2 regions of the Mesorhizobium sp. XAP4 genome follow, and region 1 is predicted to be linked to the other one. Evidence: riboswitches for the same ligand, from Rfam matches in the RefSeq annotation. Region 1 holds a riboswitch; the other holds the start of a gene.
The links. A riboswitch is a leader RNA that binds a small molecule or an ion and turns the genes downstream of it on or off. The one in region 1 is predicted to bind S-adenosylmethionine.
Positions count from the first base shown of each region.

Region 2: another riboswitch for S-adenosylmethionine. It lies ahead of P3C39_RS23560 (homoserine O-acetyltransferase); the one in region 1 lies ahead of P3C39_RS19660 (O-succinylhomoserine sulfhydrylase).

Region 1 covers NZ_JARIXW010000004.1:432,703-438,202, reverse strand. Annotated here, with positions in the region: gene araD1 (AraD1 family protein) at 1-692, shown strand, start outside; gene P3C39_RS19670 (ABC transporter substrate-binding protein) at 865-1,638, opposite strand; gene P3C39_RS19665 (2'-deoxycytidine 5'-triphosphate deaminase) at 1,739-2,833, opposite strand; SAM riboswitch at 2,908-2,985, shown strand; gene P3C39_RS19660 (O-succinylhomoserine sulfhydrylase) at 3,043-4,230, shown strand; gene P3C39_RS19655 (ceramide glucosyltransferase) at 4,238-5,389, opposite strand.
Region 2 covers NZ_JARIXW010000005.1:447,809-453,308, forward strand. Annotated here, with positions in the region: gene P3C39_RS23550 (glycosyltransferase) at 1-302, opposite strand, end outside; gene metW (methionine biosynthesis protein MetW) at 463-1,077, opposite strand; gene P3C39_RS23560 (homoserine O-acetyltransferase) at 1,136-2,305, opposite strand; SAM riboswitch at 2,420-2,497, opposite strand; gene hisC (histidinol-phosphate transaminase) at 2,635-3,744, shown strand; gene P3C39_RS23570 (prephenate/arogenate dehydrogenase family protein) at 3,750-4,685, shown strand; gene P3C39_RS23575 (sugar kinase) at 4,693-5,500, opposite strand, start outside.

The DNA of each region.
Region 1 (5,500 bases):
TGCACAAGAAACTGAGCGCCGACGGCGAGGAGCAGCTCACCGATTCCATGAAGATGTTCCGCATGGGGCTGGAGGGCGGCAAGCCGGCGAAAGGCCAGATCGGCGTGCAGCCGGAATGGTTCTACAAAGGCAACGGCACGATGGCGGTGGCGCCAGGCGCCGCACTCCTGTCACCGGCCTTTGCCAAGGACGCCGGCGAAGAGCCCGAAGTCGCCGGCATCTATGTCATCGGCGATGACGGCGCACCATTCCGCGTCGGCTTCACGCTGTCGAACGAGTTTTCCGACCACGTCACCGAGCGCGTGAACTATCTGTTCCTCGCGCATTCCAAGCTGCGCAACGCCTCGTTCGGGCCGGAGATCCTGATCGGCGACCTGCCGTCCGACATCCGCGGCACCTCGCGCATCGTGCGCGACAGCGAGGTGCTGTGGGAAAAGCCGTTCCTGTCCGGCGAAGCGAACATGTCGCACACCATCGCCAATCTCGAACATCATCATTTCAAATACGCGGCTTTTCGCCAGCCGGGTGACGTGCATGTGCACATGTTCGGCACGGCGACGCTGTCCTTCGCCGACGGCATCACGACCGAGGCCGGCGATGTCTTCGAGATCGAGGCCGGGGATTTCGGCCTGCCGCTGCGCAACCCGCTCGAGATCGAGCAGCCGGTGAAGGTGGCTGTGAAGGCGCTTTGAGAGCGCGCCTTTTCCTTCTCCCCAAGTGGGAGGTGGATCGGCGCGTTAGCGCCGAGACGGATGAGGGGTGTTCCAGCGGAGTGAAACGTTGGCGTTCCCTGGAACACCCCTCATCCGTCGCCTCCGGCGACACCTTCTCCCACAAGGGGAGAAGGAAAAAGGCGCCTCTGCCTCAATAAATATCGAAGTCGAAATACTTGGCCTGGATCTTCTTGTAGGTGCCGTCGGCAACGATCGCGTCGATGGCCGCGTTGAGCTTGTCGCGCAGGGCCGTGTCGTCCAGGCGCACGGCGATGCCGGCCTGGGTCTCGGTGCCCTTGACGTCGCCGACCAGCTTGCAGCAGCCGTCGCTTGCTTTCTTCAGCCAGTCCATCAGCACGAACTTGTCCGAGATCACGGCGTCAAGACGACCGTTGGTCAGGTCGGTGATCGCCTCTTCCTGGGTGGGATAGAGTTTGGCCTCCGCGCCCGCCTTGCCATATTCATTCTGGGCATAGTCGGCCTGCGTGGTCGAAGCCTGGGCACCGACCGTCTTGCCGGCAAGGGCCGCCGGTTCGGTCGAGGTGAGATCGGTGTCCTTCGGCGCCACCAGAGCCAGCGGTGTCGTATAATATTTGTTGGTGAAGGCGACCTGCTTCTTGCGCTCCTCGGTGATGCTCATCGAGGCGATGATGGCGTCGAATTTCTTGGCCTGCAAAGCGGGAATGATGCCGTCCCAGTCCTGGGTAACGATCTCGCATTCGACCTTCATCTGCGCGCACAGCGCATTGGCGATGTCGATGTCGAAGCCTTCGACCTTGCCGTCGGCGGTAATGGTGTTGAACGGCGGATAGGCGCCCTCGGTGCCGATCTTGATTTTCTCCGCCGCCTGCACCGACAGAGAGCCGGCCAGTGTTGCCAGCATGGCAGCGCCCGCCGCCGATATGACCCATTTCGAAAATCGCATTTTCTTGGTTCCCCTTGAACGCCGCCAGCTTGACGGGCGGCAAGGCAGCCAAGCATGGCGAGCCGGTACAGGCAAGTATTTTGCCTTGGGGCAATGAGGGTCAGCGCGCGGCGCGGAAATGCTTGGACAGCTTCAGGCCCTGCGCCTGGTAGTTGGAGCCGAGATCGGTGCCGTAGAGCGCCTGCGGCCGCTTCAGCATATGCTCGTAGACCAGCCGGCCGACGATCTGGCCGTGGTCGAGGATGAACGGCACTTCATGGCTGCGCACTTCCAGCACCGCCCGGCTGCCGGTGCCGCCGGATGCGGAATGGCCGAAGCCCGGATCGAAGAAGCCGGCATAATGGACGCGGAATTCGCCGACCAGCGGATCGAAGGGCGTCATCTCGGCGGCGTAGAGCGGCGGCACATGCACCGCCTCCTGGCTGACGAGGATGTAGAATTCATCGGGGTCGAGCACCAGTTCGCCGGCGCCGCTCTTGTGGATCGGTTCCCAGAAGTCGACGACTTCCTGGGCCGCGCGCTTGTCGACATCGACGAGGCCGGTGTGATGCTTGCCGCGATAGCCGACCAAGCCGCTTTGATCGCCGTTGAGGTCGATCGACAGCGCGATGCCGCCGCCGGAAATGTTCGGCGGCTCGGTGGCGACAAGCATCTGCGTGCGATGCAGGTCGTGCAACTCGGCTTCGGAGAGCAGCGCATTGCCGGTGCGGAAACGGATCTGCGACAGGCGCGACCCGGTGCGGACGACGATCGGGAAGGTGCGCGGGCTGACTTCCAGAAAGAGCGGGCCATGATAGCCGGCCGCGATCTTGTCGAACTCGTGGCCGCGATCGGTCATGACGCGGGTGAAGATGTCGAGCCGTCCGGTCGAACTCTTCGGATTGGCCGAGGCTGAAATGTCCGCCGGCAGCGCCAGGCTTTCAAGCAGGGGCACGATGTAGACGCAGCCGGTCTCCAGCACCGCGCCCTCGGCCAGATTGATCTCGTGCAGCTGCAGCCGGTCGAGCTTTTCCGAGACCTTGTGATTGGGGCCGGGCAGGAAGGAGGCGCGCACCCGCCAGGCCTTGTCGCCGAGCCTGAGATCGAGGCTGGCCGGCTGGATCTGGTCGGTGTCGAGCGCACGCGCCGACTTCAGCGCGCCGGACTGGAGCAGCGCCGATATGTCCTGGTCGGGAAGAATGCCTGTCTGCCGCAAGGCTCCACTCCTGCTTGGTACAAACCTCTTAATGAAGCCGGCAATTGACGCAAGCGCGGTGCGGGTCTAAAGGGTCGTTATCCCGTGGTGATTTGGCCGGTCGGCTTGCAGCCACGTTAAACAAGTCGCTAAAGGACCGTCGGGCCGCAAGGCCGTATGGACCGGTTGCGACTTTCGCGGCCGGTTTTTTTGTGTCTGGAAGAAAAGCGATGAGCACCAAGAAGCGCAACTGGAAGCCTCAGACGGCACTCGTGCACAGCGGAACGCTGCGTTCCGGTTTCGGCGAAACGTCAGAAGCGATCTATCTCACCCAAGGCTATGTCTACGAAACGGCGCAAGCCGCCGAAGCCCGTTTCAAGGGCGAAGAGCCGGGTTTCATCTATTCGCGCTACGCCAATCCGACCGTCGACATGTTCGAGAAGCGCATGTGCGCGCTGGAAGGTGCGGAAGACGCGCGCGCCACCGCGTCGGGCATGGCCGCGGTGACGGCCGCCCTTCTGTGCAGCGCCAAGGCCGGCGACCATATCGTGGCGGCGCGTGCGCTGTTCGGCTCCTGCCGCTGGGTGGTCGAGACGCTGGCGCCGAGATACGGCATCGAGGCGACGCTGGTCGACGGCACCGACATCGCCAACTGGGAAAAGGCGGTCAAGCCGAACACCAAGCTGTTCTTCCTGGAAAGCCCGACCAATCCGACGCTGGAAGTGGTCGATATCGCCGCTGTCGCTTCGCTTGCCAATTCGATCGGCGCCAGGCTGATCGTCGACAATGTCTTCGCCACGCCCCTACAGCAGAAGCCCTTGCAGCTCGGCGCCCATATCATCGTCTATTCGGCGACCAAGCACATAGACGGCCAGGGGCGCTGCCTCGGCGGCGTCATCCTGTCGGACAAGAAGTGGATCGACGAGAACCTGCACGATTATTTCCGCCATACCGGCCCAAGCCTTTCGCCTTTCAACGCCTGGACGCTGCTGAAGGGCCTGGAAACGCTGCCGCTGCGCGTACGCCAGCAGACGGAAAGTGCCGGCCGGATCGCGGATTTTCTGGCCGAACGGCCGGAAATCGCGCGCGTCATCTATCCCGGCCGCGCCGACCATCCGCAGGCCGACATCGTCAAGAAGCAGATGTCGGGCGGCTCGACGCTGATCTGCCTGGACGTCAAGGGCGGCAAGCAGGCGGCCTTCGCCTTGCAGAACGCGCTCGACATCGTCCTGATCTCCAACAATCTCGGTGACGCCAAGAGCCTGATCACCCACCCGGCGACGACGACGCACAAGAATCTCAGCGACGAGGCGCGCGCCGAGCTCGGCATCGGGCCGGGCACGCTCAGGCTGTCGGTTGGCCTGGAGGATGCCGACGATCTGCTCGAGGACATCGCGCAGGCGCTGAAGGCCAGGTAGGAGGCCTTCAGGCGCCGGACGGCGTCTCTTCCAGCTCGGCCGTCTTGGTGCCGATGGTCATTGCATTGCCGCGCCAGTCGACGGCGCCGCCGAGCCAGCCGCGCGCCCACATCGCCGGCAGGATCAGGTCGCGCGCCATGATCGCGGCGACCATGCGTGGCGACAGGTACCAGCCCTTGGACCAGGCCAGGGCGCACTCCGGAAGGTAGAAGGCCGCCAGCACGGCAAGGGCGGTTGCCCAGAGGCTGAAGCCGGCGCTTGCCGCTGCAATCAGCGCAAGCACCAGCGGCACCACGGCGCCGGTCAGGATTTCGGGTGCGAAGAACAGCGGGAAAGTGACGCGGCGCAGGCGCGCCCAACGGGCCTGACGCGACCAGATGTCGTCAAACGAGCGCCGGCCAAGCGGCTGCTCGAAGGGGGCGGCGACGAGATTGACGCGCAGGCCGAGACTGTTCACCAGCTTGGTCGCAGCGGCATCCTCGGCGATCTCGGCGGCCAGCGCGCGGATGCCGCCATTGGCGTCGAGCATCGGCTTGTTCCAGAGCATGCTCTTGCCCTGGGCAAAGCCGAGGCCGAGCGCCTCGCCGGCATACTGCCAGCGCGCCTGCAGCGTGTTGAGGAAAGCGCATTCGACCTCGGCCCAGAAGCCGGCCGGCCGCGAGCCGATCGGCGTCGAGCAGACAAGGCCGGTGCCGGGCCGCCAGGCAGCCATCAGGTGCTGGATGTAGTCCCTCGGCATCAGCACGTTGGAATCGGCCAGGACGACCCAGTCGTGCCGCGCCGCTTCCCAGCCCTTGACGCAATTGTTGAGTTTCGGATTGGCGCTGATGCGGCCGTCGCCGACAAGCAGCCGGGCCGGCACTTTCGGAAACCGGACGATCGTCCTGTTTATCAATTTGACCACCGGATCGTCGGCATGGGCGACGCAGAAAATCAGCTCATAGCGCGGCCAGTCGAGCGAGAAGGCGCGCTCCAGCGTCTCCTGCGTGAACGGCTCGACGCCGCGCGACGGCACGACGATCGACATCGGCCGCGGCTTGCCGGCCGGCGGCGCAATGGTGCGACGCCGTCTCAGACGCGACGCGGCGAGCACGACGCTGGCGAGATTCGAGAGGATGAGGACAGTTGAAAGCGTGGCGGCTATGAGAGTGAGTTGCATCGAGATCCGGTCACTCCAGGAAAACCGGTCCGCAAGATGGCCGGTTTCAACAGTTCAGCAGAGCGCCCGAGTCGCGCGTCACCAGTCCGCGCACACCACCATTGTCATATG
Region 2 (5,500 bases), on a different contig from region 1:
GATGCCAGCATACCGTTGTTCTTCAGGTCGTAATATCGGCCGCCAGGGAAAGCTGTGAAGACGAGTTCGGCAACCTGACCGAGCTGCGGGGCCTCATTCGAAATCTCACGACGCAACGCCTCTTTGTCCGACTCTGCTCCGCCGTGAGAGATGACGATCCTTGGTCGCGCTGAACCGGTTGCTGAAACCGATGAGATTTCCCGAGCCAAGGCCTTCATCCCAACGCCGATCTCGCCCCAGTCGATCGATTTTGCATTCTCCATTTCGACGACGAGTGAATAAGTTGCGCGTTCTTCGACCATTTTTTGCCCCCCCGAGCCGTCAGTGTGGCTATAGCCGCACTAGCCCGCTGTCAAACAGTCGACGCCATTTACACTGGTTCGCGATCGTCATACAGGGCGACTTTGCTCGGCGCCAAACACACTGTTGCTTGGCGAGTCGGGTCTTTGATCGGTGAGGAAATTACCGTTTCAGCAAGAACACTGCCTGCTGGCCGAAGAAATTCCAGAACCACCACGGCATCGACAAGCCGATCTTCTGGCCGGCGGCGTCGAGGGCGGTTGCCTTCTCGACTGTCGCGCCGAGTTCGTCGCACAGATTGACGAAATCGCGGATGGTGCAGAAGTGGATGTTGGGCGTGTCGTACCAGGAATAGGGCAGGTCCTTGGTCACCGGCATGCGGCCGTTGAGGAACAGCGACAGGCGCACACGCCAATGGCCGAAATTGGGGAAGGAGACGATGGCGCGGTTGCCGATCCTGAGCAGTTCGTCGAGCACCAGCTTCGGGTTGCGGGTGGCCTGCAGCGTCTGCGACAGGACGACGAAGTCAAAGCCCTTGTCGGGATAGAATTCGAGATCCTTGTCAGCGTCGCCCTGGATGACCGAGAGGCCGCGCGCCACACATTCGTTGACGCCGCGCTGCGACAGCTCGAGTCCGCGGCCGTCGACCTGCTTGGTGTCCTGCAGCAGTTCGAGCAGCGAGCCGTCGCCCGAGCCGACATCGAGCACGCGCGACTGTGGCGGGATGAGGTTGGCGACGACTTCGAGGTCGACGCGCTGGTCGCGGTTGACGCTCATGGCTTCGCCTCCCGCCTGGCGCATGATCCCGATCCGAAAAGCCTGCAATTTTTCCGGGTCATGCGCTCAGCCCTCTCGCTCGGGCCGCCGAGCCGATGAAGCCGTTTATCGCGGCAAACAGTTCCGGCTCGTCGAGCAGGAATGCGTCGTGGCCACGGTCGGTCTCGATCTCGACGAAGGATACCGATGCGCCGGCGGCGTTGAGCGCATGCACGATCGAGCGGCTCTCCTCGGTCGGGAACAGCCAATCCGAGGTGAACGACACCAAGCAGAAGCGGGTTTTCGTGCCGGCGAAGGCATCGGCCAACCGGCCGCCATGGTCTGCGGCGAGGTCGAAATAGTCCATCGACCGCGTCATGTAGAGGTAGGAATTGGCGTCGAAGCGATCGACGAAGGTCATGCCCTGATGGCGCAGATAGCTTTCGATCTGGAAGTCGGCGTCGAAGCCGAAGGTCAGCGCTTCGCGATCCTGCAGATTGCGGCCGAACTTGCGGTGCAGGGCGGCTTCCGACAGGTAAGTGATGTGGGCGGCCATACGGGCTACCGCCAGGCCCTTTTCCGGGCGTTTGCCGTGCTCGAAATATTTGCCGCCATGCCAGTCCGGATCGGCCATGACAGCCTGCCGGCCAACCTCATGAAAGGCGATGTTCTGCGAGGAATGGCGCGCGCCGGTGGCGATCGGCAGTGCCGAGAAGACGCGCTCCGGATAGCTCGACGCCCATTCCAGCACCTGCATGCCGCCCATCGAGCCGCCGAGCACGCAGAATAGTTTCTCGATGCCGAAATGGTCGATCAGCATCTGCTGCGCCCGCACCATGTCGCGGATGGTGATGATCGGCAGGTCGAGCCCATAGGGCTTGCCGGTGGCGGGATTGGTCGAGGCCGGGCCGGTGGACCCAAGGCAACCGCCGATGACGTTGGAGCAGATGACGAAGAAACGATTGGTGTCGATGATCTTGCCGGGCCCGATCAGCACTTCCCACCAGCCTGGCTTGCCGGTCACCGGATTGGTGCTGGCGACGTGCTGGTCTCCGGTCAGCGCATGGCAGACGAGGATGGCGTTGGAGCGGGCATCGTTCAGCGTGCCGTAGGTCTGGTAGGCGATCTGGAACGGTGACAGCAGCGTACCGGCGTCCAGCTTGAGCGGCTTGTCGGATCCAAAACGCAAAACCGGGCTCGACGGTTGGTCGACCTCGTTGTTGGTTTTGCGGGCACGCAGAACGGCCATGACATCCATCTCACACTTTGAGCCCACGCATCGCACTCGTCGAAAGTCGATGCCGATACGGGTGTCCGGCCGGCGCGGACAACAAAAAACCGGCATTGCGGTCGCAAAGCCGGTTACAGGATGCAAACGGCCCTTTAGCAAGTTGTTTAACGTGGCTGCAAGCCGACCGGCCAAATCACCACGGAAGTTCGCTCCCCTTCTAGGGCTGTGGCGCGCCGGCGTCAACGGCCTGCCTTGGGCGGGAGGCTGTCGCCTCTCGACATTGCAGGCCACGGCTTGTATTTCCGCTGCGGCTTCCCTCAGGAAGCGTTCTCGACGGATTTTGCGACATGAGCCAGACACCGGACCAGGCACGTCCAACCCCGCGCGCGGGCATCATGGACATAGACGCCTATGTGCCGGGCAAGAGCACGGCGCCTGCCGGCGTCGCCAAGGTCCACAAGCTGTCCTCCAACGAGAACCCGCTCGGGCCCTCACCGAAGGCGATCGAAGCCGCGCGCGAGATTGCCGGAAAGCTTGACGTCTATCCAGATGGCACCGCCAGGCGGCTGCGCGAAGCGATCGCCGAGGTGCATGGCCTCAACCCGCAGAACATCATCTGCTCCAACGGCTCCGACGAGATCCTCGGCCTGCTAGCGCAGACCTATCTGGCGCCCGGCGACGAGGCCGTCATCACCGAACACGCCTTCATGGTCTACAAGATCTACATCCAGTCGGCGGGCGCCGTTCCGGTGACGATCAAGGAAACAGACGAGCGCGCCGATATCGACGCCATCCTGGCCGCCGTCACGCCGCGTACCAAGATCGTGTTCCTCGCCAATCCCAACAATCCGACCGGCACCTATGTGCCGTTCCAGGAGGTGCGCCGGCTGCATGCCGGTCTGCCCAGGCACGTGCTTCTGGTGCTCGACGCGGCCTATGCCGAATATGTTCGCCGCAACGACTATGAGGCCGGCATCGAACTGGTCGGCAGCGCAGAGAACGTGGTGATGACCCGGACCTTCTCCAAGATCGGCCTCGGCGGCGCGCGGATCGGCTGGATGTATGCGCCGATGCACATCGTCGACGCCATCAACCGCGTGCGCGGCCCCTTCAACGTCAATGCGACGGCGATCGAGGCCGGCATCGCCGCCATTCGAGATCGCGCCCATGTCGAGCGCAGCGTGGCGCACAACGAGACCTGGCTGGCCTGGCTGAGTGCGGAATTCACAAAGCTTGGGTTGCGGGTGACGCCCAGCGTCGGCAATTTCATCCTCATTCATTTTCCCGAGGACCAGAAACATTCGGCAGCGGCGGCGGACGACTATCTGACGGCGCGCGGCTATATATTGCGGCGCGTTTCGGGCTATGGCTTTCCCAACGCGCTGCGCATGACCGTCGGTACCGAAGAGGCCAATCGCGGCGTTGTCGCCGCTCTCACGACATTCCTGAAAAGCTAGAAACCATGACATCACCGATGTTTGAAAAGATCGCTCTGGTCGGCATCGGCCTGATCGGCTCGTCGCTGGCCCGCGTCATCCGCCGCGAGGGCCTCGCCCGCCACGTATCCATCTCGACCCGCAGTGCGGCGACGCTGGCACGGGCCGAGGAGCTTGGGCTGGGCGATAGCTATAGCACCGATGCGAGAGAAGCTGTCCGCGATGCCGACCTGGTCATCATTTCGGTGCCGGTTGGATCGTCCGGCGCGGTTGCCGAGGAAATCGCGCCGGCGCTGAAGCCGGGCGCGATCCTCACCGATGTCGGCTCGACCAAGGCGTCTGTCATTGCGCAAATGCAGCCTTATGTGCCTGAAGGTGTCCATTTCATTCCCGGCCACCCGCTGGCGGGCACAGAAAAATCCGGCCCCGACGCCGGTTTCGCCGACCTGTTCGACAATCGCTGGTGCATCTTCACGCCGCTGCCCGACACCGACCCGGACGCGTTGGAGAGGCTGTCGGAGTTCTGGCGGCGCTGCGGCGCCAACATCGACACGATGGATCCCCAGCATCACGATATGACGCTGGCCATCGTCTCGCATCTGCCGCACATCATCGCCTACAACATCGTCGGCACCGCCGATGATCTGCAGTCGGTGACCAAATCCGAAGTGATCAAATATTCGGCTTCCGGCTTCCGCGACTTCACCCGCCTTGCCGCCTCCGATCCGACCATGTGGCGGGATGTCTGTCTGCACAACAAGGACGCCATCCTCGAAATGCTGGCGCGGTTCTCGGAAGATCTGGCGTCGCTGCAGCGCGCAATCCGCTGGGGCGACGGCGAAAAACTCTTCGACCTGTTCACCCGCACCCGCGCCGTGCGCCGCTCGATCATCGAAGCCGGCCAGGACATCGACGTTCCCGATTTCGGCCGTCAGGCGGTCGAGCACCCCGCGAAGGGCTAGGTCTGTCTCAGGCAGGCCAGGTCTGCGCAACCATGGCCAGCGTCTCGGCTCGGTTCGGCGCGCCAAGCCTGCCGCCGAAGCGCAGGCATTTGAGCGCCGCGGCCGCACTGGCAAACCGCAAAGCCTGCTCGACCGGCATGGCTTCCGCCAGCCCGACGGCGAAGGCGCCGTGAAAGACATCGCCGGCGGCGAGCGTGTCGACCGCCTTGATTTTTGGCGCCGCGACATGGCGCACGCAGCCAGCGCGACGGTCGTGCCACCAACTGCCCGCCGCGCCGCCTGTCACTGCGACAAAAGCGTCGGTGCGGCTGGCGAGATCGGCGCAAGCCGTTTCCGGATCGAGCGCCTGGCCGCAGACGATGCGCGCTGCCGGCTCCGAAGCGATGATGTGCGTAGCGAGCGGCAACAACTGCTCAAGGACCTCCAGCGGCGCGGTGTCGGCATCGAGGATCGCCGGACTGCTGATGGCGCGCGCCGCCTTCAGGGCGAGTGCCGCCGCACCCGGCCAGCGGACATCTACCAGAACGGCATCGAATGCCATGAGGTCGGCGACCGGCAGGACATCGGGATCGGCCTGGGCAAGCCTGTCATAGAACGGCACGATGATGCGCTCGCCATGCGCGTCGACCAGGATCGAGGCCAGCGCCGAGCGGGCACCTCTGACGCGCCGCACGAAGGTGCAATCGACGCCTTCGGCCTCTATGCCGGCGATGAGCTGGTCGGCGACGGCATCGTCGCCGGCACTCGCCCACAGCGATACTTCGGCGCCCAGGCGATGGGCGGCGCAGGCGGCGCTGGTGGCCATGCCCGAGGCG